4 regions of the Arthrobacter sp. MP_M4 genome follow, and region 1 is predicted to be linked to each of the others. Evidence: riboswitches for the same ligand, from Rfam matches in the RefSeq annotation. Region 1 holds a riboswitch; each other region holds the start of a gene.
The links. Region 1 has a riboswitch for S-adenosylmethionine ahead of RCH15_RS08995 (aminotransferase class V-fold PLP-dependent enzyme). Riboswitches for the same ligand answer to the same signal wherever they lie in the genome.
Positions count from the first base shown of each region.

Region 2: another riboswitch for S-adenosylmethionine. It lies ahead of RCH15_RS12590 (DUF1737 domain-containing protein); the one in region 1 lies ahead of RCH15_RS08995 (aminotransferase class V-fold PLP-dependent enzyme).
Region 3: another riboswitch for S-adenosylmethionine. It lies ahead of RCH15_RS14920 (cobalamin-independent methionine synthase II family protein); the one in region 1 lies ahead of RCH15_RS08995 (aminotransferase class V-fold PLP-dependent enzyme).
Region 4: another riboswitch for S-adenosylmethionine. It lies ahead of RCH15_RS03615 (bifunctional o-acetylhomoserine/o-acetylserine sulfhydrylase); the one in region 1 lies ahead of RCH15_RS08995 (aminotransferase class V-fold PLP-dependent enzyme).

Region 1 is NZ_JAXCHX010000009.1:16,842-23,881, reverse strand. It holds gene RCH15_RS09010 (metal-dependent transcriptional regulator) at 1-514, opposite strand, end outside; gene RCH15_RS09005 (Nramp family divalent metal transporter) at 531-1,742, opposite strand; gene RCH15_RS09000 (class I SAM-dependent methyltransferase) at 1,999-2,775, opposite strand; gene RCH15_RS08995 (aminotransferase class V-fold PLP-dependent enzyme) at 2,863-4,329, opposite strand; SAM riboswitch class IV at 4,364-4,477, opposite strand; gene hisN (histidinol-phosphatase) at 4,576-5,388, opposite strand; gene rsgA (ribosome small subunit-dependent GTPase A) at 5,444-6,559, opposite strand; gene aroA (3-phosphoshikimate 1-carboxyvinyltransferase) at 6,543-7,040, opposite strand, start outside.
Region 2 is NZ_JAXCHX010000016.1:50,493-57,532, forward strand. It holds gene RCH15_RS12570 (UDP-N-acetylglucosamine 1-carboxyvinyltransferase) at 1-773, shown strand, start outside; gene RCH15_RS12575 (glutamate--cysteine ligase) at 807-2,000, shown strand; gene RCH15_RS12580 (O-succinylhomoserine sulfhydrylase) at 2,085-3,293, opposite strand; gene RCH15_RS12585 (rhodanese-like domain-containing protein) at 3,294-3,704, opposite strand; gene RCH15_RS12590 (DUF1737 domain-containing protein) at 3,701-3,976, opposite strand; SAM riboswitch class IV at 4,047-4,161, opposite strand; gene RCH15_RS12595 (hypothetical protein) at 4,447-5,226, shown strand; gene RCH15_RS12600 (aminodeoxychorismate lyase) at 5,257-6,219, opposite strand; gene cls (cardiolipin synthase) at 6,313-7,040, shown strand, end outside.
Region 3 is NZ_JAXCHX010000023.1:3,398-10,437, forward strand. It holds gene RCH15_RS14895 (HAD-IIA family hydrolase) at 1-279, opposite strand, end outside; gene RCH15_RS14900 (TrmH family RNA methyltransferase) at 334-1,020, shown strand; gene fbaA (class II fructose-bisphosphate aldolase) at 1,211-2,230, shown strand; gene RCH15_RS14910 (DUF3151 domain-containing protein) at 2,233-2,661, shown strand; gene RCH15_RS14915 (uracil-DNA glycosylase) at 2,740-3,372, opposite strand; gene RCH15_RS14920 (cobalamin-independent methionine synthase II family protein) at 3,529-4,737, opposite strand; SAM riboswitch class I at 4,750-4,854, opposite strand; gene RCH15_RS14925 (adenylosuccinate synthase) at 5,137-6,426, shown strand; gene RCH15_RS14930 (CoA-binding protein) at 6,600-7,040, opposite strand, start outside.
Region 4 is NZ_JAXCHX010000002.1:258,332-265,371, forward strand. It holds gene RCH15_RS03590 (NAD(P)/FAD-dependent oxidoreductase) at 1-923, shown strand, start outside; gene hutI (imidazolonepropionase) at 935-2,143, shown strand; gene RCH15_RS03600 (histidine phosphatase family protein) at 2,175-2,855, opposite strand; gene RCH15_RS03605 (CPBP family intramembrane glutamic endopeptidase) at 2,944-3,699, shown strand; gene RCH15_RS03610 (VOC family protein) at 3,820-4,458, opposite strand; SAM riboswitch class IV at 4,658-4,773, shown strand; gene RCH15_RS03615 (bifunctional o-acetylhomoserine/o-acetylserine sulfhydrylase) at 4,836-6,152, shown strand; SAM riboswitch class IV at 6,237-6,352, shown strand; gene metX (homoserine O-acetyltransferase MetX) at 6,364-7,040, shown strand, end outside.

The DNA.
Region 1 (7,040 bases):
GGAGCTCGGGGTTTTCGTCACTGATTCTGGTGATCCGGCCGGTGTGCCCGTCGTCGAGCTCGCTCATCCGGTGGGCGGCCGGCATCAGCACAGTACCGTCTGCCGCCGGGATCGGGTCGCCGTGCGGATCCCGGACAGGGTTTCCGAGCTTGGCTGCCATCCGCTCGATGAAGGTTTCCGAAACCGCATGTTCCAGGAGTTCGGCCTCGTCGTGGACTTCGTCCCAACGGTAGCCGAGCTCCTGCACCAGGAACGTCTCAATGAGCCGGTGCCGCCGGACCATGGACAGCGCCAGCCGGATACCCCCGGCCGTGAGTGTTACGGCACTGTAGGGCTGATGGTCCACCAGTCCCTGGTCTTTGAGTTTGCGGACCATCTCCGAGACCGAGGAATTGGCGACGCCGAGGCGTTGGGCCAGCTGGGTGGAGGTGATGGGCTTGTCCTGCCACTCCGTGAAGGAGTAGATGACCTTGACGTAGTCCTCGATCGAGGAGGAGGGCAGGCTGGTTTTCACAGCCACCAGCCTACCGTCAGGCGGCGCCGGAGAACGTGAGCCACAGCAGGACCAGATTGAGAGCCACCACCAGGACCACGCTGATGATGGCGGCAATGCGCAGTGGCATCCCATCCGCGAAGCGGCCCATCAGCGCCTTGTTACTGGTCAGGACGACCAGGGGGACGAGCACGAAGGGAATGCCAAAACTGAGGACGACCTGACTGAGAACCAGACCCCAGGTGGGATCGAAGCCGACACTCAAGAGCACCACGGCCGGGATGAGGGTGACCACCCGGCGGACCATCAGCGGGATCCGGATCTTGAGCAGCCCCTGCATAATGGATCCGCCCGCGTAGCAGCCGACGGACGTGGAGGCCAGGCCGGAGGCGAGCAGGCCAACGGCGAAGACGACGCCGACGACCGGGCCCAGGCTGGCGGTGATGGCTGCGTGGGCTCCCTCGATGGTGTCCGTGCCCTCTTCGCCACCCAGCGTCGAGGCGGCCAGCAGCAGCATCCCGACGTTGACGATGCCGGCGACTGCGAGGGCTGCCACCACGTCCCAGCGGGTGGCCCGGACAAGCCGGGCCAGTGCCGTCGGCGGCACATGGAGATGGGGGTTGGGACGGTGCCGGTCCCGGGACAGGGCTGAGTGGACGTAGATTGCGTGGGGCATCACCGTGGCGCCGAGCATGCTGGCCGCCAGCAGCACGGTGTCCGGTCCTTGGAAGCCTGGTATCAGGCCGGCCGCGACTCCCGCGGGATCGGGGGGGCTGATGAAGAGGCCGGCAAGGAACCCTATGGTGATGATGCCCAGCAGGAACATAATGATGAACTCGAAGGGCCGTTGCCTGTTCCGGGCCTGCACGGCGAGCAGGGCCATGGAGACGCCGCCGACAATGACGGCGCCCAGGGGCAGCGGCAACCCGAACAGCAGATAGAGCGCGATCGCTCCGCCCACCACCTCGGCCAGGTCCGTGGCAGCGGCGACGATCTCGGCCTGCACCCAGAACGCCCGGCGCCAAAAGGGCTTGAGTCGCTCACCGAGGATCTCGGGAAGGCTCTTTCCGGTAACGATGCCGAGCTTGGCGGACTGGTACTGCACCAGCACGGCCATGATGTTGGCGGCCACCAGTACCCAGACCAGGAGGTAGCCGTACTGGGCGCCGGCCGTCAGATTGGCGGCGACGTTGCCGGGGTCCACGTAGGCTATCGCGGCAACGAACGCCGGGCCGAGCAGGCCGATCATGGCCCGGCGGCCGCCCGGTAGCCGCCGTGGCGGCAGGTCCGGAGCCGCGAATTCGTGTCCTGTTACATCCAGCACGGCAAGGCTCCCTGGGTAGGTGCGTCGGCAGTGACGCGGCCGGTGGCGGGATAGGTGCCGGCACCGGAGTTCCATCTGCCTATAAATAACTTTTAGGCGTACCGAAACCATAAGCCAGGGCGGCGGGTCAGGGCAACGTGAGGGTCCTCACCGCCACCGGGAAGGTCCGGCTGCACCGGCCTCAGGCCCGGATGGCCCGCCAGCTCTGCGTGAGGTAGGGCAGTGCGATGACGTCCCCGGGGCCATGCCCCAGATGTTCGTGCAGATACCAGTCAAGGTTGCCCAGCACCCTGGCGCGGGCGGTCGCTCCGGCGGCCAGGTAGTAGCTGCGGGACTTGGTCAGTTCCAGGATGTCCGCCGTCCGCAGCGGATCGTCCCACCGGGTGAGGTGGCTTTCCAACCCCGTGAATTCCGGGCCAAGCGGCGGGATGAAGTCCGGTTTGTGAACATCTCCCGCGTGCATGATGCGTGAGAGCCGGTGCACCCAGGGAACAGACGTGTCCAGCTGGTTCCATATCAGCCCCAGGGTGCCGTGCGGACGGAGGATCCGGGCGATTTCCGTGCTGGCTCGCAGCGGATCGCACCAGTGCCAGGCCTGGGCGACGGTCACGACGTCGAACGCGCCGCCGGGCAGGCCGGTGTGCTCAGCGGTGCCCTCGACGGCGGACACGCCGGGCAGTGCCTGCCGGAGTTGTTCAAGCATGCCGGCGGAGGGGTCGACGGCCACGGTGTGCAGGCCGCGCCCGGCGAGCAGCGCCGTGAACTTCCCGGTCCCGGCGCCGAGGTCCGCGGCGTCCACGGCGCCGGCGGGGATCAGCCAGTCGGCCGACTCGGCCGTGTACCCGGGACGGACACGGTCATAGTGTTCCCCGCCGTCCTGGAAGCTTTGCCCCAGCTCCCGGCGCCGTTCCTGATCGAGCTGGGGGCCGCCGTGAGCTTTGGGTCCGCCGCTTGCCACGTGCGATCTCCTTCGGCAGATCCGGATGGGTACCTGTCGAATTTACCGCACGTGGCAGCGCCCGTGTTTCCTGCTCCGTCCGCTCTGTCAGTCCAGGGTGCAGGGGGCCGCGCCGGCGGTGCCGGGGGTGTTGGGGGCCCAGTGCGGGTAACTGCGGGTGTCATTGGACGGCACCCAGCGTCCCGTGTCCACGACATAGTCCCACCCGAGACCGTTCCGGCGGAGTTCCTCAATGCCGGAAATCAGCCGCTGGGCGTCCTCCAGCCGGGAGCCAAGGCCGAAGCTTGCCCGCAGCGAGCCCGAGGGCAGGCCAAGCCGGCGGAGCAGCGGATGCGCGCAGAACCGGCCGTCGCGCAGCCCGATGCCGTGTTCGGCCGACAGGTACGCCGCCACCAGACCCGCGTCGTAGCCTTCCAGAGAGAAGTTGACGACGCCGATCGTGCCGGTGCCGGACACGGAGCCCGCGGCAGCGTCGAATGAAGCGCTGTCCGAGAAGATCTGGTGGACCGTGACACCATCGATTCCGGCCAGGCCTTCGACGAGGAACGCGCGGATGGCGTCTTCGTGGCCCCGCCACTGCTCCGCGTCCAGGCCGGCGATGACCTGGGTGGCCCGGGCCAGGGCGGCAGCGCCGAGGACGTTGGGGGAGCCGCCTTCATGCCGTGCGGGGCCGGTGGTCCAGCTGACTGTATCGATCCGGGCATCCTGCACGGCTCCGCCGCCGGCCAGATGGGGCGTTCCGGCGTCGAGCCAGTCGGTGCGGCCGATCAGCACACCTGCTCCGAACGGGGCGTAAAGCTTATGGCCGGAAAAGGCAAGGTAGTCGATGCCGTCAGCGGCCATATCGATCCGCCGGTGCGGCGCCAGCTGCGCGGCATCGACGACGATCCGGGCGCCATACTCGTGCGCCAGGGCGGCGAGGGCCCGGACCGGCAGGATCTCACCGGTGACGTTGGAGGCGCCAGTGACGGCGAGCAGATTCACTCCGCCGTAGGCGAGTTCCCCGCCGAGCAGTTCCAGGGTGCCGGCGAGAGTCGGTGCAGCGATGACGCTGCGGTGCGGCACACGCTGCCACGGCAGGAGGTTGGCATGGTGCTCGATGTCGAGGTAGAGCACCTCACCGGCGGAAACGCCGTCGACGACGGGCAGGCACCCCGCCAGCAGGTTCAGGGAATCAGTGGTGTTGCGGGTAAAAATCACCGCATCATCCGGCCGGCCGCCGACGAAATCCCGGACTACGTTGCGGGCGTTTTCGTAGACGGAGGTGCTGATCTGGGAGGCGTAACCGGCACCGCGGTGAACGCTTGCGTAGAACGGCAGGATCTCGTTGAGGTAGGCCGAGACGACGGAGAGGGCCGGAGCCGAAGCGCCGTAATCCAGGTTGGCGTAACGCACATGCCCCCCTTGGATCAGCGGCGCCTGGATCTCCGCGCCGGTCACCGCGGCCAGCGGCCGGCGGGCGACGGCAAGTCGCGCCCGGGTAGCGGCCGGTCCGGTCCTGGCCGGACGTCCAGGAGCCGCGGGACGGGGTACGGGAATGGTGGCAGTTGGCATGGGACCTCGCTCGAAAATGGACCCCCGTGCCGGGAATCCGCGCTTGCCGGGTCCATTCAGGACCGGCCAGGTCGTCACCCGGGGCACCCCGCCGCGAATGGAGGGTTGCCGGCCAGCAAACCGGGGTTTCGCGCTGGCACTCGTGACCTTTTTCGAGCGTAGGCCATGCCTGCTGCCGCAGAAAAGGCAGGGCAGGATTGTGAAGTGCTTTGTTACGGAGCGGCCGTGATGGCCGGCCGCCGGATCCTAGAGCAGGTCGTCGAGCCCCGGGTTGAGGCGCTTGAGGACCTCGGAGTGCAGGATGGAGTTGGTCGCAAGGGCGTTGCCGCCGAAGGGACCGTCCTCGCCCTCGAGGGACGTGAAGCGGCCGCCGGCTTCCGTGACAATCGGGACCAGTGCGGCCATGTCGTAGAGGTTAAGTTCCGGCTCGCAGGCGATGTCGACGGCGCCTTCGGCCACCATGCAATAGGACCAGAAGTCACCGTACGCGCGGGTGCGCCAGACCTCCTCGGTGAGGCCGAGGAATTCATCGAAGTTGCCGCGCTGCTTCCAGCCGCCCAGGGACGAGTAGGAGAGCGAGGCGTCCGTGAGCTTGGAGACATTGGAGACCTTCAGCCGGGTGGCCGCCGCCAGCGACCGTCCCATGTACGCTCCACCATCCTTGGCGGCCCACCAGCGTTTGCCCAGGGCCGGGGCGCTTACGACGCCGACGACCGGCTCGCCCTCGTCAACGAGGGCGATCAGGGTGGCCCAGACGGGGACGCCGCGGACGAAGTTCTTGGTCCCGTCGATCGGGTCGATGATCCAGCGGCGCGAGCCGTGGCCGGAGCTGCCGAATTCCTCTCCGAGGACGGCGTCGCGCGGCCGGGAGCGGGACAGCTGGCCGCGGATGGCTTCCTCGGCGGACTTGTCAGCGTCGGTCACCGGCGTCAGGTCCGGCTTCGTCTCGATCCGAAGATCCAGCGCCTTGAAGCGGCTCATGGTCTGGGAATCCACGGAATCTGCCAGTACATGGGCGAGGCGGAGGTCATCGTTGTAACTCGAAGCGGGTTGGCTCATGGATCCAAACTACCGGCAAACCGGGCGGGGGAGCGGTAGGCTGCGCCGCATCCTGCTAGGAGACGGTGCCGAGTTCCTTGACGTCCTGGGCTTCCATCCGGGGGTCTGTCCCAAGCAGGCGGCGGAGTGAGGCGAGCCGGGCCGGTCCGGAGTCGCCCGCATGGCCGGCGGCCACCCAGGCGTCCACGCCGCAGTTGACGGCATTGGAGTCATGTTTGCAGCCCCGCTCGCAGTCGTCAGTGCCGGGCTCAAGATCCGGGAAGGACCGCAGAATCCGGTCCGGGTCGACGTGGGCCAGGCCGAAGGAACGGATACCGGGGGTGTCGATGATCCAACTGCCCGCAGGCGCCGCGTTGACTTTGAGGGCGAGCGCGGAGGATGAGGTGTGGCGGCCGCGCCCGGTCACGGCGTTCACCCCGCCGGTGGCGCGCTCGGCGCCGGTCAAAGCGTTGACCATGGTGGACTTGCCGACGCCGGAATGGCCCAGCATGACGGTGACTTTCCCGTCGAGGTAGGCACGCAACTGGGAGACGGCGTCCTTGTCGAGGCGGGCGGACAGTCCGTCGTCGGAGCGGGCGTCGATACCGGATGCCGCGGAGTCTGCCGTCTTGGAAATGATCACCGGAAAGGCAAGGTGCTGGTAGTTGGAAAGGAGCTCAGCAGGGTCTTTGACGTCGGCCTTGGTGACCAGCAGCAACGGCTCGATGCCGGCGTCGTACGCGGCCACGAGGGCACGGTCGATAAACCCCGTCCTCGGCTCGGGATTGGCAGCTGCCACGACCACCACCAGCTGGTCGGCGTTGGCGACGACGGCGCGCTCGATCGGATCCGTGTCATCTGCGCTGCGCCGCAGCAGTGTCCTGCGGTCCTGAATCCGCACGAGCCGGGCCAGTGTGTCGGCTTCCCCGGTGACGTCCCCGACGAGGGAGACGAAGTCGCCTGCCACGACGGGGTTGCGGCGCAGTTCCCGGGCCCGGGCGGCAATGATCTTGCGTTCCTCGGGGGTTCCTTCGGCGACGACGGCGGTGTACCTCCCGCGGTCAACGGTGATGATGCGGCCCGTGACGGCTTCCTCGTAGCTGGGTCGGTCCTTGGTGCGGGGCCGGGTGCCTTTCTTATTGGGACGGATGCGGACGTCGGATTCGTCCCACGAATCAGTGCTGCGTGCCACCGTGGGCGTCCCTGTCTGTGCGGCTGGATTCAGCGGTGGAGCCCTGGACGAGCATGGCGGCCCACAGTGCCGGGAAGTCCGGCATGGTCTTGGCCGTAGCGCCGATGTCCTCGACCTGAACGCCCGGTACGGCCAGGCCCAGGATGGCGCCGGCGGTGGCCATGCGGTGGTCGGCGTAGCTGTGGACCACGCCGCCATGCAGCGGCGCGGGCCGGATTACCAGGCCGTCGGCCGTCTCCTCGGCGTCCCCGCCCAGACGGTTGATCTCTGCGACAAGCGCGGCCAGCCGGTCAGTCTCGTGCCCGCGGAGGTGGGCAATGCCGGTCAGCTGCGAAGATCCGCTGGCGAGGGCGCAGAGGGCGGCGACCGTCGGGGCGAGTTCGCTGGTCCCGTCGAAGTCCGCGCCCTTGATCTCCGGTCCGCCGGTGACGGCCAGAGTGCCGCCGGAGAGGGTCACGGTGGCACCCATCCTCGTGAGGAT
Region 2 (7,040 bases), on a different contig from region 1:
GCAGCGGCACCACGATCATCCGCAACGCAAGCCCCAACTACATGGTCCAGGACCTCTGCTTCTACCTGCAGATGCTGGGCATCGGGATCGAGGGAGTGGGAACCACCACGCTGAAGATCACCGGCCGTCCGTCGGTCGACGTGGACGTGGAATACTTCCCTTCCGAGGACCCGATCGAGGCGATGAGCCTCATCACCGCCGGCATCGTCACGAACTCGGAAGTCACGGTCCGGCGCGTGCCGATCGAATTCATGGAAATCGAGCTCGCCACGCTGGCGCAAATGGGCCAGCACCTGGAGGTGTCCGGGGAATACGTGGCCCGGAACGGCCGCACCAGGCTGGTGGACGTCACCACCCGGCCCTCGGAACTGCGCGCTCCGGAAGATAAGATCCACCCCATGCCGTTTCCCGGGCTGAACATCGACAACCTGCCCTTCTTCGCTGTAATCGCCGCAAACGCCCAAGGCCAGACGATGATCCACGACTGGGTCTATGACAACCGGGCGATTTACCTGACCGAGCTGAACAAGCTCGGCGCCCAGGTGCAGCTGCTGGACCCGCACCGGATTTACGTCAACGGGCCGACCAAATGGCGTGCGGCCGAGGTCGGCTGCCCGCCTGCCCTCCGCCCCGCGGCCTGCCTGCTGCTGGCGATGCTCGCCGCCCGAGGAGTCTCCGAACTGCGCAACATCTACGTGATCGAGCGCGGCTACGAGGACCTGGCCGAACGGCTCAACACCATCGGAGCAAAGATCGAGTACTTCCAGGACTGATGGTTTCGGCGGATCCTGCCGCACAATAGAACCATGCGCACCTTCGGCGTGGAGGAAGAACTGCTCATCGTGGATCCCGGAACCGGGAGGCCGCTGCCCCTCGCCGACGTGGTGCTGCCCTGCCTGCTCCCGCCAGGGCCGGCCCCCGGCCGTACCGGGCAGGATGCCCGACCGCTGCCGCAGGCGGAACACACGGATCCCGACTTCAGCTTCGAGCTCAAGCTCGAACAGATCGAAACCCAGACGCGGCCGTGCCTGGGTTACCTGGAACTGCTTGGGCAGCTCCGGTGCGGCCGGGCCCGCGCGGACCGCGCTGCCCGGTTGCACGGGGGCCGCGTCGCTGCCCTCGCGACCTCTCCGCTCGGTTCCGCCTCGCACCTGACGCCGAAGCAACGCTATATGACCATGCAGCAGCGCTTCGGGCTCACTGTCCGGAACCAATTGACGTGCGGGCTGCATGTCCACGTCCTGGTGGACTCCCCAGAGGAGGGCGTGGCGGTGATGGACCGGATCCGGGACAAGCTTGCCGTGCTTATTGCCCTCAGCGCGAACTCCCCGTACTGGAACGGCGTGGAGTTAGGATTCGAAAGCTACCGCACCCAGGCCTGGAACCGCTGGCCCGGATCGGGTCCCACCATGATCTTCGGCAGTCTGCCGGCCTACCGCCGGGTTGTGGCCCGGCTGGTGGAAACCGGCGTCCTCATGGACGAGGGGATGGTCTATTTTGATTCGCGGCTGTGCCGGCATCACCCCACGCTGGAGATCCGGGTTGCCGATGTGTGCCTGCGGGCCGAGGACGCAGCGCTGATCGCTGTTCTGGTGCGTGCCCTGGTCGAATCGGCGTCGCGGGAATGGAATGACGGAGTGGATCCGGCCCCGGTGCCGACGCTGCTGCTGCGGATGGCTGCGTGGCAGGCCAGCAACTGTGGACTCCGCGGGCACCTGCTGGACTTCGGGACCTTCAACCCGGCTCCGGCGGGGGAAGTGGTCCGGGCGCTGGTGGACCTCGTGGCCCCGGTGCTTCAGGAGCAGGGCGAACTGGACCTGGTGCGGCACGGTATCAGCCGAATCCTGGCGCACGGCACCGGATCCCAGCTGCAGCGGGAGCCGTTCTCCACCGGCGGGCTGCCCGCCGTCGTAGACCGGGCCGTCGACGTGACCACGCAGGGAACGGACAGCGGGACGCCGCCGGACGACGTCCCGCTGGGCAGCGTCCGGCGCGCCTGAGCCCGTGACGCTGGGACCGCATTTCGCGGCAGTACCGCCCGAAAACATAGCCGCGAACTGCCTGCTCGCGGCGGCCGGGCGCGACTAGATCTGCTTGAGGCCCTGGCCGAGGTCGCGGATCAGGTCCTCGAGGTCCTCAAGGCCCACGGAGAGGCGCACCACGCCGTCGCTCAGACCGATCGCGGCCCGGCCCTCCGGCCCCATGGCGCGGTGCGTCGTCGTGGCGGGATGGGTGATCAAGGACTTCGAATCGCCCAGGTTGTTGGAGATATCGATGATCCGCAGCCCGTCCAGCAGCGCGAACGCGGCCTCCTTCGCTGACCTGCCGGGGGACGGGGAGAGCTCGAAAGTCAGCACGGTGCCGCCGGCCTTCATCTGCCGGGCGGCTAATTCGTGCTGCGGATGGGAAGGCAGCAACGGGTACCGGACCCAGCTGACGCCGGGTTGCTCCTCCAGCCACTCGGCCAGCCGCAGGGCCGAAGCGGAGGAATGGGTTACCCGCAGGCCCATGGTCTCCAGGCCCTTGGTTAACACCCACGCGTTGAAGGCGGAGAGCGCCGGGCCGGTGTGGCGCATGAGCTGCTTGACCGGTCCCTCGATGAATTCCTTGGTGCCCAGAACCGCGCCGCCCAACACCCTGCCCTGGCCGTCGATGTGCTTGGTTCCCGAATAGACGATCACATCCGCGCCGAGTTCCCCGCAGCGCTGCAACAGGGGAGTGGCAAAGACATTGTCAACGACGACCGTCGCCCCGGCGGAATGCGCCAGCTCGCTCACGGCGGCGATATCGACGATTTCCTGCATCGGGTTCGACGGCGACTCGAAGAAGACCGCCGTCGTTGGTTCTGAGAGCGCTGAGCGCCACTGCTCCAGATCCGGTCCGTCGACGAAGACCGTTTGCACCCCCCAGCGGGGCAGGATCTCGCTGAGGATCACGAAACACGAGCCGAACAGCGAGCGGGCTGCTACCACCCGGTCGCCGGCGGCCAGGAGGGCCCCAAGCGCGGTGAAGACCGCGGACATGCCCGAGGCGGTGGCAAAACAGGCCTCGGTGCCTTCGAGCAGCCGGAGCCGTTCCTGGAAGGTGGCCACCGTGGGGTTGCCGTAGCGGGAATAGACGAAGCGTTCGTCCTCGCCGGTGAAGGCGCGCTCGGCGGCGGCCGCGGATTCATAGACGAATCCGGAGCTCAGGAAGATCGGTTCGGCGGTTTCCTGAAAACCTGTCCGGTCCAGGCCGCCACGGACAGCCTGGGTGCCGGCGCTCCAGCCCCCGGCCTCGGGATTGAAAGCCATTTAGTGATTTTCCGCGCTCGTGGGCAGGCCGCGGTTCCGCCAGCCGTTGACGGTCCGTTCCCCCTGCCGGTCGGGTTCGCCCTCAAAGCCTTCGAGGACGTTGTAGGAAGTGAACCCGGCGTCGGTGGCTGCGTGCGCTGCGGCAATGGACCGGACGCCCGAGCGGCACAGGAAGAGAAGTTCGGTGTTGCCGGCCTCGGCAGCGAGTTGTTGCAGTTGCGCGATGAATTGCGGGTTGGGGATGCCGCCGGCCAGATTCCACTGCAGGAAGAGCGGCGGGTGCGGTGTCCCGGTTGTGTCCGGGATGCCGGTATGGGCCCATTCGCCCTCGGTGCGGACGTCCACGAGAAGGGCGCCGTCTTCGAGCTTTGCCCACGCCTCGTGCGGGCTGAGGTCTCCGGCGTAGCTCACGCGTGGCCCTCTCCGTCGAAGTCTCCGTCAATTTCTCCGGCGAACCCAAGGCCGCCCACGGCGTTGGCGACGGCGGCATCGGCGCTGGCGATCGCCGCCGGCAGCACCAAAGCCTGGGCCACGACGACGTCGCTGCCGTTGAACGTGGCGGCCGGGCTGCCGTGCAAAACGTAGCCCGCGGCGAGGGCGGCCGAGACGCGCTCGCAAAATGCACGGTCGTCGGGGCCGGTGAACAGGCGGTATGCCAGCTTCTTCCCGCTCGTGCCGGCAATCGCCGGGGTCGGGGCTGGTGCCGGTATGGGTACTGCGGGGGCGGACGCGTCAGGCACGACGGATCTCCTTCTTTCACGCTTGCAGCTCGATTGGTCGATATGCCGAGTACTCACCTGAGGCACCCCGCCGCGAAAGGGAGGGTTGCCGTCCGGCCAGTCAGGGCTTGGCGCCGGTTCTCATTACTCACCAGAAACCTAACACCCGGGACGCCGGCCCGCACGGTTGCCGCCGTCATGTTAAGTAACGGGCCGGAACGGAGAAAAGGTGACGAACCGACAAAAGAAATGCAACGGAGCGGTAGCCGCTATTGGGGCCAATCGTTAGGGCTCAGACTTAACGTGAAGCTCTCAGGAGGCCTCCAACACCTCCGCAGGCGGGGTCGTGTTTTTCACGGACCGGATATCGTAAGCTCACGACTGCCGCGCCCGATGCGGTGCATGACACCATTACAGTGAAATTGGGGAACTCCATGATTCTGCGCACCATCACTCCGGCAGCGTTGCTGCTCTCGACCGCTTTGGCGCTCGCAGGCTGCGGCGGCACTCCGGCGCCTTCAGCCCCGGGCGGTCCGTCCTCGGCCGCGGCCCCGGCTTCGCCGACCACACCTGACCCGTCATCCCCGGCCGCGGGCCCGTCCTCCGCGCCGTCGCCGGCCGCGACGGTGAAGGCCTATGCGGCCGGGGATCTCGCGCAGATCATTGCCGGGCTCACGGACGAGCGCGGCGCCGGGTTCACCGCCGTATCCGCCGACCAGCTGGAGCAAGGCATCGCCACGGCGAAGAAGTTGATCGCCACGGCCGCGATCACCCCGCCCGAGTGCGCGGCGGTGGTGGACAGCAACAGCCAGATCCCGGAGGGAAGCAGCTATGCCAGCGGCGTGTCCCAGTCCGCCGCGGACCAGGTGGTCACCGTCGTCACGGTCGTGGCTGTCCAGGATCCGGACCTGCAACGCTCCAAGCTGGACGAATCGGTAGCTGGGAGCAAGAAATGCGCAAGCTTCACCATGGAGCTCCAGGGCCAAAAAGTCGCCAGCGAAACGAAAGTCCTGGACATCGCGACGTCGGCGGAAAAGTCCTTCTCGACCATGGGCATCCAGACCCTGCCGACCGGGCAGACCCAGACCACTGTCACCGTCATGGGTCTCAGCGGTGCGCTGACGGCCGCGGCGGTGGCATCAGGCCCCGGAGTCACCGAGGACGCAGCCGCGGACCTGGCCCGGATCGTCGACGAAGCCCTCGCCAAGGGCTGAACCGCACCGTCCCCGGCGGGCCCGGGAGCTTTATTCGATGGTGGCGTACAGCGCGTTGAGCTCCGCGGTGAGCTGCTGGCGCAGTTCCGGCGTGCCGATTTCCCGGCCGTCGATGCGGTTGACGGGAGCCAGCAGCCGGATGCTCGAGATCAGCCAGACGGCGTCGGCGTCGTACAGGTCACGCGGCTCCAACGGGCCGTAGCCCAGTTCCCAGCCGGCCGCCTTGGCCGCGGTGAACAAGGCCCCCTGCGAAGTGCCGGGCAGGATTCCGCTGTCGAGCTGCGGCGTGATCAGCCGCCGGACCGTGCGCACCCCGCCGGCGCCGTCGCCGTCCGTGTCCAGATGTGCGAGCAGGACGGTGGACGTCGGACCCTCCAGCACCCGCCCGTCCGCGGAGGTGAAGATCACGTCATCGGCTCCGTGCGCGTGCGCGTAGCGAAGCGCTGCCATGTTAACGGCGTAGGAGAGGGTCTTGGCGCCCATGAGCAGCCAGGGGGCGCGTTCCCCGACTTCGCTGTCGTAGCCGCGGTCCAGCAGCAGGACGTCAATGCCGGTTTCGCGCTGGCGCCGTCCGGCGGCGCCGGGGACCGACGCCTGCACCCAGCACGTGGGCCCCGCCGCGCCTTCGACGCCGCGGGTCACCAGAAGTTTCACGACCAGCTCGTCGTCCTCAGTGGCACCGCCGCCGGGCAGATGGCTGCGCCGGTATTCGCTGACCGCCGTGGCAATGGCCCGGCGCCACACGCCCTCGGCCGGGATGCCCAGCTCCAAAAGCCGCGCGGACCCGGCCAGCCGGTTCAGATGCGCCTGGAGCTTGCGGGGCTGTCCGCCCACAACCAGCAGCGACTCAAAGACGCCGTCGCCTCGGGTGGCTCCCTGGTCGGTCGCCATCAGCTGCGGTTTGGTGGCGTCCGCCAGCCGGCCGCCGTCGAACGCGGGATCCAGGAAGACCAGCACCGGGGTGGGAGCCTTAGCGGCTGCGGGAGAAGTCATGCCTTCAGCTTAGTGCGGCGGGTGACGGGATAGGATTTCAAGGTTGCCCGTTCCGGAACTGTTCCGCGGGCCTGGAGCTTGAGGGGTTCGCCTGTGCTGTGGCCGTTTTCGCTGGCGGATTCTCTTCCGTCATGGGTCATCCTGATTCTGGCCGTGGTTGATTTCGGCATCAGGGTCCTGGCCCTTGGCATCATTCCCGGAAACCGGCGGCCCACCACTGCCATGGCATGGCTCCTCATCATCTTCTTTGTTCCGGCCGTGGGCCTGGTGCTCTTCCTGCTCTTCGGCAACTTCCGGCTCTCCCGCAAACGCCGGGCGCAGCAGGACGCAGTGAACACCCGGGTCCGCGCCGGCGCCTCGGAGCTCGCGATGCTGGAGAGCGGCTATGAGGGCCCGGACTGGGTGCTGTCCGCGGCGGAACTGAACAAGACGCTGGGGTCGCTGCCGATGGTGGACGGCAACCACGTGGACCTCCTCCCGGGCTACCCGGATTCGTTCACGGCCATGGCGGCCGCCGTCCGGGAAGCGGAGTCCTTCGTCAACGCCGAGTTCTACATCCTGAGTTCGGACCACTTCACCGATGACCTGCTGACAGCGATGGAGGAAGCTGCCGAGCGCGGTGTGGAAGTCCGCCTTTTGTTCGACCACCTGGGGACCCTGCGCGTCAAGGGCTACAGCAAGCTGATCGCCCGGCTCAAGGCCAGCAAGATCCGCTGGCGGCCCATGCTCCCGCTGCGGCCCGTCCATGGGCAGTGGCGTCGCCCGGACCTGCGCAACCACCGCAAAATCATGGTCATTGACGGCGAAGTTGCGTTCACCGG
Region 3 (7,040 bases), on a different contig from region 1:
GATGTTCTCCTCAGGGATCTCCAGGCCCGAACTCTTCAGCCGGGCGGCCAGGTCCCGGGGCGTATAGATAGAGTTGTTTGTCAGGACGAGGAACCGCCGGGACGTGTCCACCCAGCGCTGGATGAGTTCCGCGGCGCCTGGAATGGGCTGGTTCTCATGCACCAGCACACCGTCCATGTCGGTGAGCCAGCACTCTATGTCCTGGCCGCTGCGGTACATCGACGCCGCCGACCGTCCGTCCTCCGACTCGCTCCGCCGGTCATCGCGCTGCTCATCCATGGTGTCCTCCGCCGTAAGTGTGCCGCTACCTGGGTCCCAGTCTAATGTTGAGTCGTGACTGAACCCGAGATACCCAGCGAAATCCGTCCCGCAAACGCGTACGGAGCTGAAGAGGGGGAAGCGCCCAGGGCGGAGGTCGGCGTCGGACCCTGGGACGGTGAACTGCCGGAAGGCGATCACTGGGACCCGGACCTGCTCGCGGACGGCGACCGCCGCAACGTGGTGGACAAATACCGCTACTGGAAACACGAGTCGATCGTGGCGGACCTGGACGCCAAACGGCACAATTTCCATATCGCGATCGAAAACTGGCAGCACGACATGAACATCGGCACCGTCGTTCGCACCGCCAACGCGTTCCTGGCCAAGGAAGTGCACATCATTGGCCGGCGCCGGTGGAACCGCCGCGGGGCCATGGTCACCGACCGGTACCAGCACGTCCGCCACCACCCCACCGTTGCGGACTTCGTGGCATGGGCGCAGGGGGAGGGCCTCGCGATCATCGGGATCGACATCTTCCCGGACTCCGTTCCGCTGGAAAGCTACGAACTGCCCAGGGACTGCGTACTGGTATTCGGGCAGGAGGGTCCAGGGCTGTCCCCCGAAGTCCATGAGGCGGCGGCGGACACCCTGTCGATCGAGCAGTTCGGGTCCACCCGCTCCATCAACGCCGCCTCGGCCGCGGCCATCGCGATGCACGCCTGGATCCGACGGCACGTCTTCGGCCAGCTCCCGGGCTAGGACGCCCCAGCGCCCGGGTCCCCGCGAAGTGCGAACCCAGCGCCCCGGGTCCGGGCCCGCAGGCGAGTATTACAGGCCCGGGTGACCGGAAACACTGCCACCGGCGCAGTCATGACTAGGATGGACCGTAGCCGACGAGGTTCACTCCAGGGTCACCAGCCCGCAGACGAAATTCACTTTAGGAGTCAGCATGCCCATTGCAACCCCAGAGATCTACTCCGAGATGATCGACCGCGCTAAGACGGGCGGCTTTGCCTTTCCAGCCGTCAACGTCACCTCCTCCCAGACCCTGAATGCAGCCCTCCGCGGCTTCGCCGAGGCCGAGTCCGACGGCATCGTCCAGGTCTCCACCGGCGGCGCCGCTTACTGGTCAGGCGCCTCCACCAAGGACATGGTGGCCGGTTCCCTGGGCTTCGCCGCGTTCGCCCGCGAAGTGGCCAAGAACTACGGCGTCAACATCGCCCTGCACACGGACCATTGCCCTAAGGACAAGCTGGATGGTTTCGTCCTGCCGTTGCTGGCCGCGTCGGAGGCCGAGGTCAAAGCCGGGCGCAACCCGCTCTTCAACTCGCACATGTGGGACGGCTCCGCTGAGACCCTGCAGGAAAACCTGCGGATTGCCCGCGAACTGCTCGAGCGCACCGCTGCCGCGAAAATGATCCTCGAGGTCGAGATCGGCACCGTCGGCGGTGAGGAAGACGGCGTCGAGAACGCCATCAATGACAAGCTCTACACCACCGTCGAGGACGCCCTCGCCACGATCGACGCTCTCGGTGCCGGCGAGAACGGCCGCTACATCACGGCGCTGACCTTCGGCAACGTGCACGGCGTGTACAAGCCCGGCGGCGTGAAGCTGCGCCCGGAAATCCTCAAGGATATCCAGGAGCAGGTGGGCGCCAAGATCGGCAAACCGAACCCCTTCGACCTCGTCTTCCACGGCGGATCCGGCTCGTCCGAGAAGGAAATCGCGGACGCCGTTTCCTACGGTGTCATCAAGATGAACATCGACACCGACACCCAGTACGCCTTCACGCGCCCGGTCGCGGACCACATGCTGCGCAACTACGACGGCGTGCTGAAGGTCGACGGCGAGGTGGGCAACAAGAAGCTGTACGATCCGCGCGTCTGGGGCGCCTCCGCCGAGGCCGGCCTGGCTGCCCGCGTCGTGGAGGCTGCCCAGCAGCTCGGCTCCACCGGCAAGACGTTCTAGGCATGTCGGACGAATTCCGCCGGAACCTGATGGGTCCGGAGCCGACGCACCTGCCCGCCGAAACCGAAGTCTACGCGGCGCTGGACGCCGGCCAGGAAGCCCTGGACCTGGTGGAAAAGCACCCGACGTCCTCGCTGCTCTGGGCCGTGCTGGCTGAGGAAGCGTGGAGTGAAGGCCGGACCATCGACTCCTACGCTTATTCCCGCGTGGGCTACCACCGGGGACTGGATTCGCTGCGGCGCAACGGCTGGCGCGGTGTCGGGCCCATCCCCTGGGAGCACGAACCGAACCGCGGGTTCCTGCGCGCCCTGTACTCGCTGGGCCGCGCCTCCGCCGCGATCGGCGAGGCCGAGGAACCGGAGCGGATCGAGAAATTCCTCAAGGACTCCGATCCCGCCGCCAGGGCAGCGATCGAAGCCGAAAAGCGCTAACACCGCGTTGCAGTTAAACGAATGACGGCGGGCGTCCACCAGAAGGTGGGCGCCCGCCGTCATTCGTTGCGGGTGGGATCAGCTGGTCTTTGCCAGCCCTGTGCGGGCCATGGCGTCGGCGTAGACGGTGCCCATTTCCTCCAGGTACTGCTCCTGCCGGGCAGGTGTGCCGGCGAAGGCACGGCCGCTGAGCGAGCGGACCTTGTAGGTCTTGAGGCCGCGGCGCCAGATCATCGGCACCTCGGTCTTCAGGAGCAGGTTCGCGAGGCGGTTGGCTTCGGTGCCGTGGGCCACGATCACCGAGGCGCGGGGCACCACGGCAAGGAATTTCAGCAGCGGCTTGAGGCCGGCGGAGATCTGGTCCGGCGTGAACTTGCCGTTGGGCTCGCCCGGGACGTACCAGGGGTGAACGTTCCACGGCATCACGTACTCAGGACGCAGGCCCAGCTTCCAGTGGACGCCCAACAGGCGGGTGGCCGCTTCTTCGTCGCCGGCCGTGATGAAACCCGACTCGTCCTCGGTTCCGATGTTGGAGAAGAGGCTGATGATGCGGCACTCGTCGACGTCGTGGATCGGGTCCACGTAGGAGACGTTCATGCCAGCTTTGGTGGCCTGCAGCGTGTCGCACAGCTCGTTTACGGCTGCGACGCTAGGTTCGTAGCGGCGGCTCAAAAGCTGCTCGCGGGAATTTTCAGTGGCCAAGGCTGTCATATATTGCTGAGTCTCCTGCAGGTTTGGTGAAGCTCCCAGACCGTACGCGGGCACGCCAATTACGGTGTGGTTTGAAAATGTGGTGTGGACCGATTCCTGGTCGATCCTTATTAGTCTATCAAGCCCTGCGAAATGACGGACCGGCCGTGGGGCCGGCTACCAGAGCCGGGCGGTTGCCCGGCGGGCTCCCTCGCCCAGGGATTCCAGCTTGGCAAAGGCGATTTGCGGGTGCACGCGGCCGCCGAGACCGCAGTCTGTGGAGGCAATCACATTTTCCCGGCCCACCAATTCGGCGAAACGCACGATCCGGTCAGCCACCAGGTCCGGGTGCTCGACGACGTTGGTGGCGTGGGAAACGACGCCAGGAATAATGACTTTTCCGTCGGGCAGTTTGGTGTCCTCCCAGACCCGCCATTCATGTTCGTGTCGGACGTTGGCGGCCTCGAAGGAGTAAGCCCCCGCGTTGACCTGCATGACGGAACCGATGATGTCCGCGAGGTCAATGTCGGTGGTGTGCGGTCCGTGCCAGGAGCCCCAGCACACGTGCAGACGGATCTGGTCCTGGGGAAGATCGCGCAGTGCCCAGTTGGTGGCCTCAACCCTGAGCTGGATGAACTTCAGATAGTCCGCCAGGCTCGGCTCCGGGTTGATCTGGTCCCAGCTTTCGGCCAGCGACGGGTCATCGAGCTGGACAGTGAGCCCCGCATCGATGATGGCCTTGTACTCCTCGCGCATGGCATCGGCGCAGGCATAGAGGAGCTCCTCATCGGAGGTGTAATACTCATTGGCGACGCGTGCGCAGGAGCCGGGGGACAGGGACGCGACGAAGCCCTCGGACAGCCCGGCTGCGGCCAGGCCGGTCTTGAGGTTGGCGATGTCCGACCCCACCAGGGCCTGGCCGGTGTAGCTCAGCGGGCCGGCGATCTTCGGCTGCGTGACGGACCTGCGGTGCGCCAGGATCCCGGAGGACGGATCGTTGTAGGCGTCGTTGAATTTTTGCCGGTCGCGGCGGTCCGGGAAGGAGGTCAGCACGATGTGGCCGGGGCTGGAGCGGTGCACGGCGGCGTCCGCCCAGCGGTCCACGTCCGTCGGTTCCAGGCCGCCCAGCCGGCTGAAGGAGTAATTCCACCACGCACCGTAATCAACCGCGCTGGACATGGTGTGCCCGTATTCGCCGTCGTTGGGGATGTCGATGCCGAGATCCTTCTGGCGCTGCACGATGTCCACCACGGAGGTTTCCAGCAGGTCCAGGAACTCGGGAGTGATGCCGTCTGACTCTTTGGCCTCGTTCGCGGCGATGAGCTCGGGCGTGCGGGGCAACGAGCCTGCATGGGTGGCGCGGATATGGTCGGTGTTCTGCGGCATGGGAGCGCGTCCTTTCCATCGGTCCTGGCGGTAGCACCTTTGCCGTCACAGTGGTGTGCGCGGGCAGGGTTGCTGCGGCGTCAATGGTCCAGGTCCCTCGGCCGCTCGGGATGGTCACCTCCTACCTAATTCGAACCGGCCGACCCGCGCAAGCCTGTCCCACGAAGTTCCGCAAGCTGGACACTGCGCAGGTGGAGCCGAGGAGGCCGGCGGCCCGGCGGAAGTCCAGTGGCCGGGCAAATGAGCTGCTGTCACCGCCATCGGCTAAACTTGGGTGGTAAGAGCCCCGGAAACTGGCGTTGATCGAAAGAGCACAGCGGTAGATTCGGGGCATTCTCATGAACGGCGCTAAGCTGCGGGACACCTGCGGTTTGGCCCGAACGAATGGGGGAGGATCCCATGCCAGCAATCGTGATCGTCGGAGCCCAATGGGGCGACGAAGGCAAAGGCAAGGCCACTGACCTGCTTGGTGGCCGAGTCGACTACGTCGTCAAGCCCAACGGCGGCAACAATGCCGGCCACACCGTCGTCGTAGGCGGTGAGAAGTACGAGCTCAAGCTCCTTCCGGCCGGCATCCTGAGCCCCAACGCGGTCCCGGTTATCGGCAACGGCTGCGTGGTGAACCTAGAAGCGCTGTTCCAGGAAATCGACGGCCTCGAAGCCCGCGGCGCCGACACCTCCAAGCTGCGCGTCTCCGCAAACGCCCACCTCGTGGCGCCGTACCACCAGGTGCTGGACAAGGTCACCGAGCGTTTCCTGGGCAGCCGCGCCATCGGCACCACCGGCCGGGGCATCGGACCGGCCTACATGGACAAGGTGGCCCGCCTCGGCATCCGCGTCCAGGACGTCTTTGACGCCTCCATCCTGCGCCAGAAGGTCGAAGGCTCGCTGCGCCAGAAGAATGAACTCCTGGTCAAGGTCTACAACCGCCGCGACATCGAGGTGGACGAGATCGTGGAGTACTTCCTGTCCTTCGCCGAGCGTCTGCGCCCGCTGGTCATTGACAGCACCTATGTGCTGAACACCGCCCTGGACGAGGGCAAGGTGGTCCTCATGGAAGGCGGCCAGGCCACGTTCCTGGACGTCGACCACGGCACCTACCCGTTTGTGACCTCCTCGAACCCGACGGCCGGCGGCGCCTCCGTGGGCTCGGGCATCGGCCCCACCCGGATCTCGCGTTCCATCGGCATCATCAAGGCGTACACCACCCGCGTGGGCGCCGGCCCGTTCCCCACCGAATTGTTCGATGAGATGGGCATGTACCTGCAGAAGACCGGCGGTGAATTTGGTGTCAACACCGGCCGGCCGCGCCGCTGCGGCTGGTACGACGCCGTGCTGGCGCGCCACGCCTCGCGCGTCAACGGCTTCACGGACTACTTCGTCACCAAGCTCGACGTCCTCACCGGCATCGAACAGATCCCGGTCTGCGTGGCCTACGACGTCGACGGCGTCCGGCACGAGGAAATGCCGATGACCCAGACCGATTTCCACCACGCCAAGCCGATTTTCGAGTACTTCGAGGGCTGGACCGAGGACATCACCGGCGCCCGCACCCTGGAGGACCTCCCGGAGAACGCCAAAAACTACGTGCTGGCCCTGGAAAAGCTCTCCGGCACGCGCTTCTCGGCAATCGGCGTCGGTCCTGACCGCGACCAGACCATCGTGATCAACGATTTGATCAACGACTGACGCATCCGAAGCTAACGCACGACGGCGGCGGGTCACCTGAAAAGGTGGCCCGCCGCCGTCGTTTGGCCGGGTGCCGCGAGTTCGGCGGGAACGTGGGGCAAGGTGCGGCGCGCCGTTTCGTTATGGCGAGCCCGCACGCGTGCCGCGAGTTCGGTGGCCCGGCGCGGGCGCGGTTAGGCCAGGACCTGCCGTTTGGACGAAATGACGCCGGTGTCGAAGCCGGCCAGGTGCAGTCCGCCGTGGAACCGGGCATGCTCGATTTTCACGCAACGGTCCATCACGACGTCGAGCCCGGCCGCCTCGGCTTCCTTCGCCACGTCCTCGTGCCACGAGCCCAGCTGCAGCCAGAGCGTTTTGGCGCCTGCCGCGACGGCCTCGTCCAGGACCCCCGGGAGGTCATCGTGCTTGCGGAACACGTCCACGATGTCCGGGCTCTCCGGCAGGTCCGCGAGCGAGGCATACGTTCGCTGGCCCAGGATCTCCTTCACCACCGGATTTACGAAATACACCTTGTAGCGCGTGGAGGACTGCAGGTAGGTGGCAACGAAGTAGCTCGCCCGGGACGGTTTGTCCGAGGCGCCCACGATTGCGATCGACGTTGCCTGCCGCAGCAG
Region 4 (7,040 bases), on a different contig from region 1:
TGCGCACGCTGGAGCTTATCGGCATCCACGAGGGCACCCGGCCCGAACCCGTGCTCTCGCCGCGCCGGTTCATGCTGATCGGAGACGAGGACGCCGTCCAAAAGCAGTCCAGCGGGTTCATGCAGCAGATCAGCCACGCCGAGGCGCTGGAGATCTGTCCCGCGCTGAAGCCGGACTCGTTTACCGCTGCCGGCCTGGATTCGGGATCCTTCGCCTGCAACGCCTCCCTGCTGCTCGAAGACCACCGGGAGCGGGCCGTCGAAGGCGGCGTGGACATTATCACCGGCGCCAAGGTCCATTCGGCACAGCGCCTCGGGTCCGGCTGGGAGCTCGGTGCCGGGCAGGAAGCCCTGCAGAGCGCCGTCGTGGTCAATGCCGCCGGGGCCTGGGCGGACGAGCTGGCGGTGCTTAGCGGCGTCGAAAAGCTCGGCCTGCAGCCCTACCGGCGCACGGCCGCGATTGTCGACGTCGAACATCCCCTGCCGCAAGGCTGCCCGATGGTGGCATCGACCGACAGCTTCTACTTCCGGCCCGACGGGCGGCGGCAGGTGCTGATTTCGCCGTCCGAAACGGTGCCGAGCGGCCCCGAAGACGCCCGGCCGAACCCCGGCGACATTGAGGCGCTGATTACTCAGCTCAACACCGTTACGACGATGGGGATCGGCACCGTCAGCCGGGCCTGGACCGGGCTGCGCACCGAAGCGGCCGACGGCATCCCGGTCGTTGGGTTCGACGCCGAAGCCGCCGGGTTCTTCTGGCTCGCCGGACAGGGCGGCTACGGCTTCCAGACCTCCTCCGGCATCGCCGAGCTGGCCGCAAGGTTGATCCTCGCAGGCCAGGGCGCCGGCCACGCAGCACCCCCCGGTCCGGCATCCCGGACAGCGGAGGCGCTGGCGGCCACGCGCTGGTCCATCCGGCGCTGAAGAATGGACCCATGAGCACCCTGATCACCAACCTTGCCGAGCTGATGACCCAGGACCTCGAACACCGGGTCCTCAAGGACGCGGCCGTGGTGATTGAGGGCGAACGCATCGCCTGGCTGGGCCGGGCCGCTGACGCGCCCGCCGCCGACGAAGCCGTCAACGCGGGCGGCCGAGCCATGCTGCCGGGCTGGGTCGACTCGCACACCCACCTGATCTTCGCCGGCGACCGGACGGCCGAATTCGAGGCCCGGATGGCGGGGGAGAACTACAGCGCCGGCGGCATAGCCGTGACCACGGGGGCCACCCGGGCCACCAGCGACTTCGACCTCACCCGCCTGGCCATGGGGCGGGTCGCCGAGGCCGTCTCCCAGGGCACCACCTACCTCGAAACCAAGACCGGCTACGGCCTGGACGTGGAGCACGAGGCCCGCAGCGCCCGGATTGCCTCCACGGTGGCTGACGAAGTCACTTACCTTGGCGCGCACCTGGTGCCGGCAGGAATGGACGCGGAGGATTACACCGAGCTGGTATGCGGCCCCATGCTATCGGCCGTCCGGCCGTTTGTGCGCTGGGCCGATGTCTTCTGCGAGCAGGGGGCCTTCACCGAGGACCAGTCGCGGCGGGTGCTCCAGGCCTGCAAGGACGCGGGGCTGGGCTTGAGGGTGCACGGCAACCAGCTGGGTGAGGGCCCCGGGGTGCGGCTCGCAGTGGAATTCGGCGCCGCCAGCGTGGACCACGTGAACTACCTTTCCGGCGCCGACATCGGCGCCCTTGCCGCCAGCTGGTCCGGCTGGGACGCCGGCGGAGGCTCCGGCCGCGGGACGGTGGCCACGTGCCTGCCGGCCTGCGACCTGTCCACCCGGCAACCGCTGGCACCTGGCCGGGAGCTGCTCGACGCCGGTGTGCAGCTCGCGCTGGCGTCCAACTGCAACCCGGGCACGTCCTACACGAGTTCGATGGCGTTCGGCGTCACCACGGCCGTGCTGCAGATGCGGCTCAGTGTCCACGAGGCCGTGCGCGCGGCCACGTACGGCGGGGCGCTGGCCCTCGGCCGGGAATGCGGGAAGGACGCCGCCGGCGAACGCGCGGTCGGGTCGATCGCCGTCGGGCACCGCGCGGACCTCCACCTTCTCAACGCCCCGTCCGCCACCCACCTGGCCTACCGGCCCGGCATGCCGTTGACGCACGCCGTCTGGCGGGCCGGGGAACGCGCCCGCTGACCACGAACTGTCCGGGAAGAGCCCGTGGCGGCTAGAAGAACATCGGCGGGGCATCCAGGACGGTCTCATCGACCCGTCTGGGTTCCCACTGGCTGAACGGCTTATCCAGCTCGTACTTGCCGTCCGTGCTGCGGTGCAGGGTGCGGACCTCGGCGTTGTCGGGGTTGTTGAGGGATTCGAAGTACTCCACCGACCAATGGAACCAGCGCATGCAGAACAGCCGCATCGTCAGCCCGTGGGTAACGAACAAAGCGTTGGGTGCGTAGTCCGGCCGGGACCAGTGGCGGTACAACGTTTCCATGAAGGAGGAGATCCGGTCATAGACATCGGAGCCGGACTCGCCCTCCCGGAACCGGTAAAAAAAGTGGCCGTAGGCGTTGCGGAGTTCCTTTTGGTCCTCAATCTCGCCGGTGATCTGGAAATTGGCCCAGTCTTGCTCGCGAAGCCGCGGCTCTTCGATCACCCGCTCCACCAGCGGGCCGAGATTGAGCGCCTCCAGGGTCTGGTAGGCCCGCAGGTAGGGCGAGACGTAGACGCAGACCGGCGTGCCGTCCAGCAGCCGCCGGACCTCTTCGCCGGCCGCCCGGGCCTGCCCGATGCCGAGCTCCGTCAGCGGGATCCGGTAATCCGGGACCCTGTTGTAGATCGAGGTATCGGCGTTGGCCGCGGACTGGCCGTGCCGGATCATAATGATTTTCCCGGGCGCACTCATAACCACCAAGCATAGGCCCGGCCGGGGCGCATCCTTTAGCAACGGGCGGTTTCAGGAAACTACCGGTAACTGCGGGCAAGATAGGAACATGTTGGTTCCCTCGCGCCGTCGGCTGCGGATAGAAGTGTGGATAGTTTTGGGCCTGTCGCTGGGGCAGTCAGCCGTGTATTCGGTGGTGCAGCTGCTGGACAAAATGACCCGGGCGCCCCTGGCGGAAGCGACCTCCACGCTGAACCGCTCGCAAAGCACCCGGGAGTACTTTGACCTCACCTACCAGCTGCTGGACATCATCTTTGCCCTGGTGCCCGTGGCACTGGTGATCTATTTCCTCGCCGAACACCGCACGGCCGCCGCAGCCTGCGGCAAGCTTGGGTTCACTTTCGCGCGCCCCGGCAAGGACCTGCTCCAGGGCCTGGGCCTGGCCGCGCTCATCGGAATCCCGTCGCTGGGTCTCTACGCCGCAGGCCGGGCGCTTGGGATGACGACGGCGATTATCCCCAGTGCGCTGGACTCCTACTGGTGGACGGTGCCGGTGCTCATCCTCTCCGCGGTCCGGCACGGCATCGTGGAGGAAGTGATCGTGGTGGGCTACCTGGTGGACCGGCTGGGCAAGCTCGGCTGGAGCGTCCCCCTGATAATCTTTGCAAGCTCCATGCTGCGAGGCAGCTACCACCTGTACCAGGGCTTCGGTCCCTTCGTCGGCAACGCCATCATGGGCGTCATCTTCGCATTCATCTACACGCGCACCCGCCGGGTGATGCCGCTGGTGATCGCCCACGCCATGCTGGACATCGTGGCGTTCGTCGGCTTTAGTCTTTTCGGTAAGGCGATCGGCCTGGGCTGAGGTTCGTTGGCTCCAGACCCCGGCGGTTCCCGGGATTGGCGTTTAACGAATTCGGCCGCCATCGGGGGTGGCGTCATTGGCACCCGCTGATGGCGGCCGAAGTGGTGGGGCGGAAAAGCGTCAGATGGTGACTGCTCCGGAGACCGTCTCGAAGGTGACAGAGAGGATGCCCGGTGTACCGCGCGGAGCGAGCCAGTTCACGGCCACGTCCTCGAGCGGTTTCTCCACCGGAACGCCGAGCCACTCGGTGACGCGCTCTGCGGAGCCGGCGATGGTGAGGGCGGACATCTTGACGTTGCTCTCGTAGGCCTTGGACGGGTGGAGTTCCGGATCGCCTTCCCACCTAAGCATGTAGGGGACCTGGGGATCGGCGATGAGGCCGAGAATGCCGATCTGTTTCCAGACCAGTTCGCGGCCGTCCGGGAACTTGCGGTTGCCGTTTACGGCGGCGCGTCCCAGCCGCTCCTCGAACGGGGCGAGATCGTCCACTTCCACGCACCAGCCCATCCATCCGCCGCCCGCCGCCGACCGGGCGCGGACAGCCTGGCCGAAGGGCGCTTTGTCCGAGGCGGGATGGTTCAGCACCTCCACCACCTCGACGTACTTGTGTCCCGCGAGCGGAATGATCATGTTGCGGGTCCCGAATCGGGGGTGGACTCCGCCCTTCACGGCTTCCACGCCGAGGGCAGACGCAATTCGTTTGGTGGTGGCAGCGAGGCCATCTTGTTCACAGGCGTAAGAGACGTGATCCATGCGCATGCCCTCATCTTGGCACTTTGTGATGCGCCTCTCAGCTTAGGGTGCCCTAACCGGATGGAATGACCCGCGGGACGGCTTTCAGAGCGCCCGCGGGGGCCCGCCACGATGACAGGAAGCGCCGCCCGGGGGCCCATCCCCGGCCACGACTTGTTCGTCACAAAGCTATCCACCGCCTGAACCGGTTCCTAGACTGGGGTCAGGTCATGAGTGCCAGCGCACGGCCCCGGCTTGCTGGCCGGCAACCCTCGTCTCGCGGTGGGGTGCCCCGGGTGAAGACCTGGCCGTCCGGCGCCCGCCGGGGGGCAAGCGCGGCGCCAGTGCCGCCCGGGCCGGAAGGTTGCCGGGCAGACTGTGCCCGGCCCTTTAGGAGTTGTTCCATGTCAAGTGCCTGGTCCTTTGAAACCCGCCAGATCCACGCCGGCCAGGAGCCGGACAGCGCCACCGGCGCCCGGTCGCTGCCCATCTACCAGACGACGTCGTTTGTCTTCCCCAGCGCCGAGAGCGCCGCCAACCGGTTCGCGCTGGCCGAACTGGCGCCGATCTACACCAGGATCGGCAACCCCACCCAGGACGCCGTGGAGCAGCGCGTGGCAAGCCTGGAAGGCGGACTCGCAGCCCTGCTGCTCAGCTCCGGACAGGCCGCGGAAACGCTCGCGATCCTGAACGTCGCCGAGGCCGGGGACCATGTGGTGGCCAGCCCCAGTCTCTATGGCGGCACCTATAACCTGCTGGCACACACCCTGAAGAAGTTCGGTATCTCCACAACGTTCGTGGCGGACCCGGACAACCTGGCGCAATGGCGGAATGCGGTGCAGCCCAACACCAAGCTGTTCTTCGGCGAAGCGGTCTCCAACCCGCGCCAGGACGTGCTGGACATTGAGGGCATCTCCCAGGTGGCCCATGAAGCCGGAGTGCCGCTGATTGTGGACAACACCCTGTCCACGCCGTTCCTCATCAGGCCCATTGAGTGGGGCGCGGACATCGTGGTGCATTCCGCCACCAAGTACCTTGGCGGTCACGGAACGGCGATTGCCGGCGTCATCGTGGACTCCGGCAACTTCGACTTCAGCAAGGACCCGGAGCGGTTCCCCGGCTTCAACACCCCGGACCCCACCTACAACGGCCTGGTCTATGCCCGCGATCTCGGTGCCGACGGTGCCCTCGGCGCCAACCTCTCCTTTATCCTCAAAGCCCGTGTCCAGCTGCTGCGGGACCTCGGCTCCGCCGTTTCGCCGTTCAATGCCTTCCTCATCGCCCAGGGCATCGAGACCCTCAGCCTGCGGATGGAACGGCACGTCGCCAACGCCGTCAAAGTGGCCGGATGGCTGGAAGCGCGCGACGACGTCGAATCCGTCGCCTATGCCGGGTTGCCGTCCAGCCCCTGGTACGAGCGCGGCCGCAAGTACGGGCCCAAGGGGACAGGCGCCGTCGTTTCCTTCAACCTCGCCGGGGGAGCGGACGCCGGAAAACGCTTTGTCGACGCCCTGGAACTGCACTCCCACGTGGCAAACATCGGCGACGTGCGCTCCCTGGTCATCCACCCGGCGTCGACCACGCACAGCCAGCTCTCCCCGGAGCAGCAGGCCGTCGCCGGCGTCCACCCCGGCCTGGTCCGGCTCTCGGTGGGGCTTGAGCACATCGATGACATCATCGCGGACCTCGATGCCGGCTTCCGGGCAGCGAAGACCGCCTGATCCATTCGGCACTGAGTGGCCCGGCTGTCACATGGAAGTCACAATCTTCGCCATTCCGGCAATGGGTTTCGTAGACTCAGGGGAGGTCATGAGTGCCAGTGACAGCCCCGGCTTGCTGGCCGGCAACCCTCCTTTTGCGGCGGGGTGCCCCGGGTGAAGACCTGGCCCGCCGGTCAGCTGACGGCGGGCAAGCGCGAAGTTAGGTCCTCACATGACGATTGCCGTCACCCGCACCGGTGCCCCCGCAAGCAAGCCCTCCTCCGCCCCGGACGGTTCCGTTCCCGACGGGACCGTCCAGTACTTACCCATCGGATCCCTCGCGCTCGAATGCGGCTCCTCGCTGCCCGAGGTCGTCCTCGGTTTCGAAACCTGGGGCACCCTCAATGCGGAGGCCTCGAACGCGGTCCTGATCGAACATGCCCTCACGGGGGACACCCACGTCACCCGGGGCGACAGCGACGAACCCGGCTGGTGGGAGCAACTGGCGGGACCGGGCGCCCCGGTGGACACAGACAGATACTTCGTGGTCTCCATCAACATCCTCGGCGGCTGCTACGGCTCCACCGGGCCCTCATCGACGGCGCCCGACGGAAACCCGTGGGGCTCACGTTTCCCGCTCGTGACGTTGCGGGACACCACAGAAGCTGAGGCCCGGCTCGCGGACGCCCTGGGCATCCGGAGCTGGTTCGCCGTGCTGGGCGGCTCCCTGGGCGGCGCCCGTGCCCTGGAGTGGGCCGTCAGCCACCCGGACCGGGTCCAGCGCTGCGGCGTGTTCTCCGTCGGCCCCAGCAGCACCGCAGAACAAATCGCGTTCGCCCAGGCGCAAACGCTCGCCATCCGGCAGGACCCCAACTTCAAGGGCGGGGACTACTACGGCGGGCCGGAGCC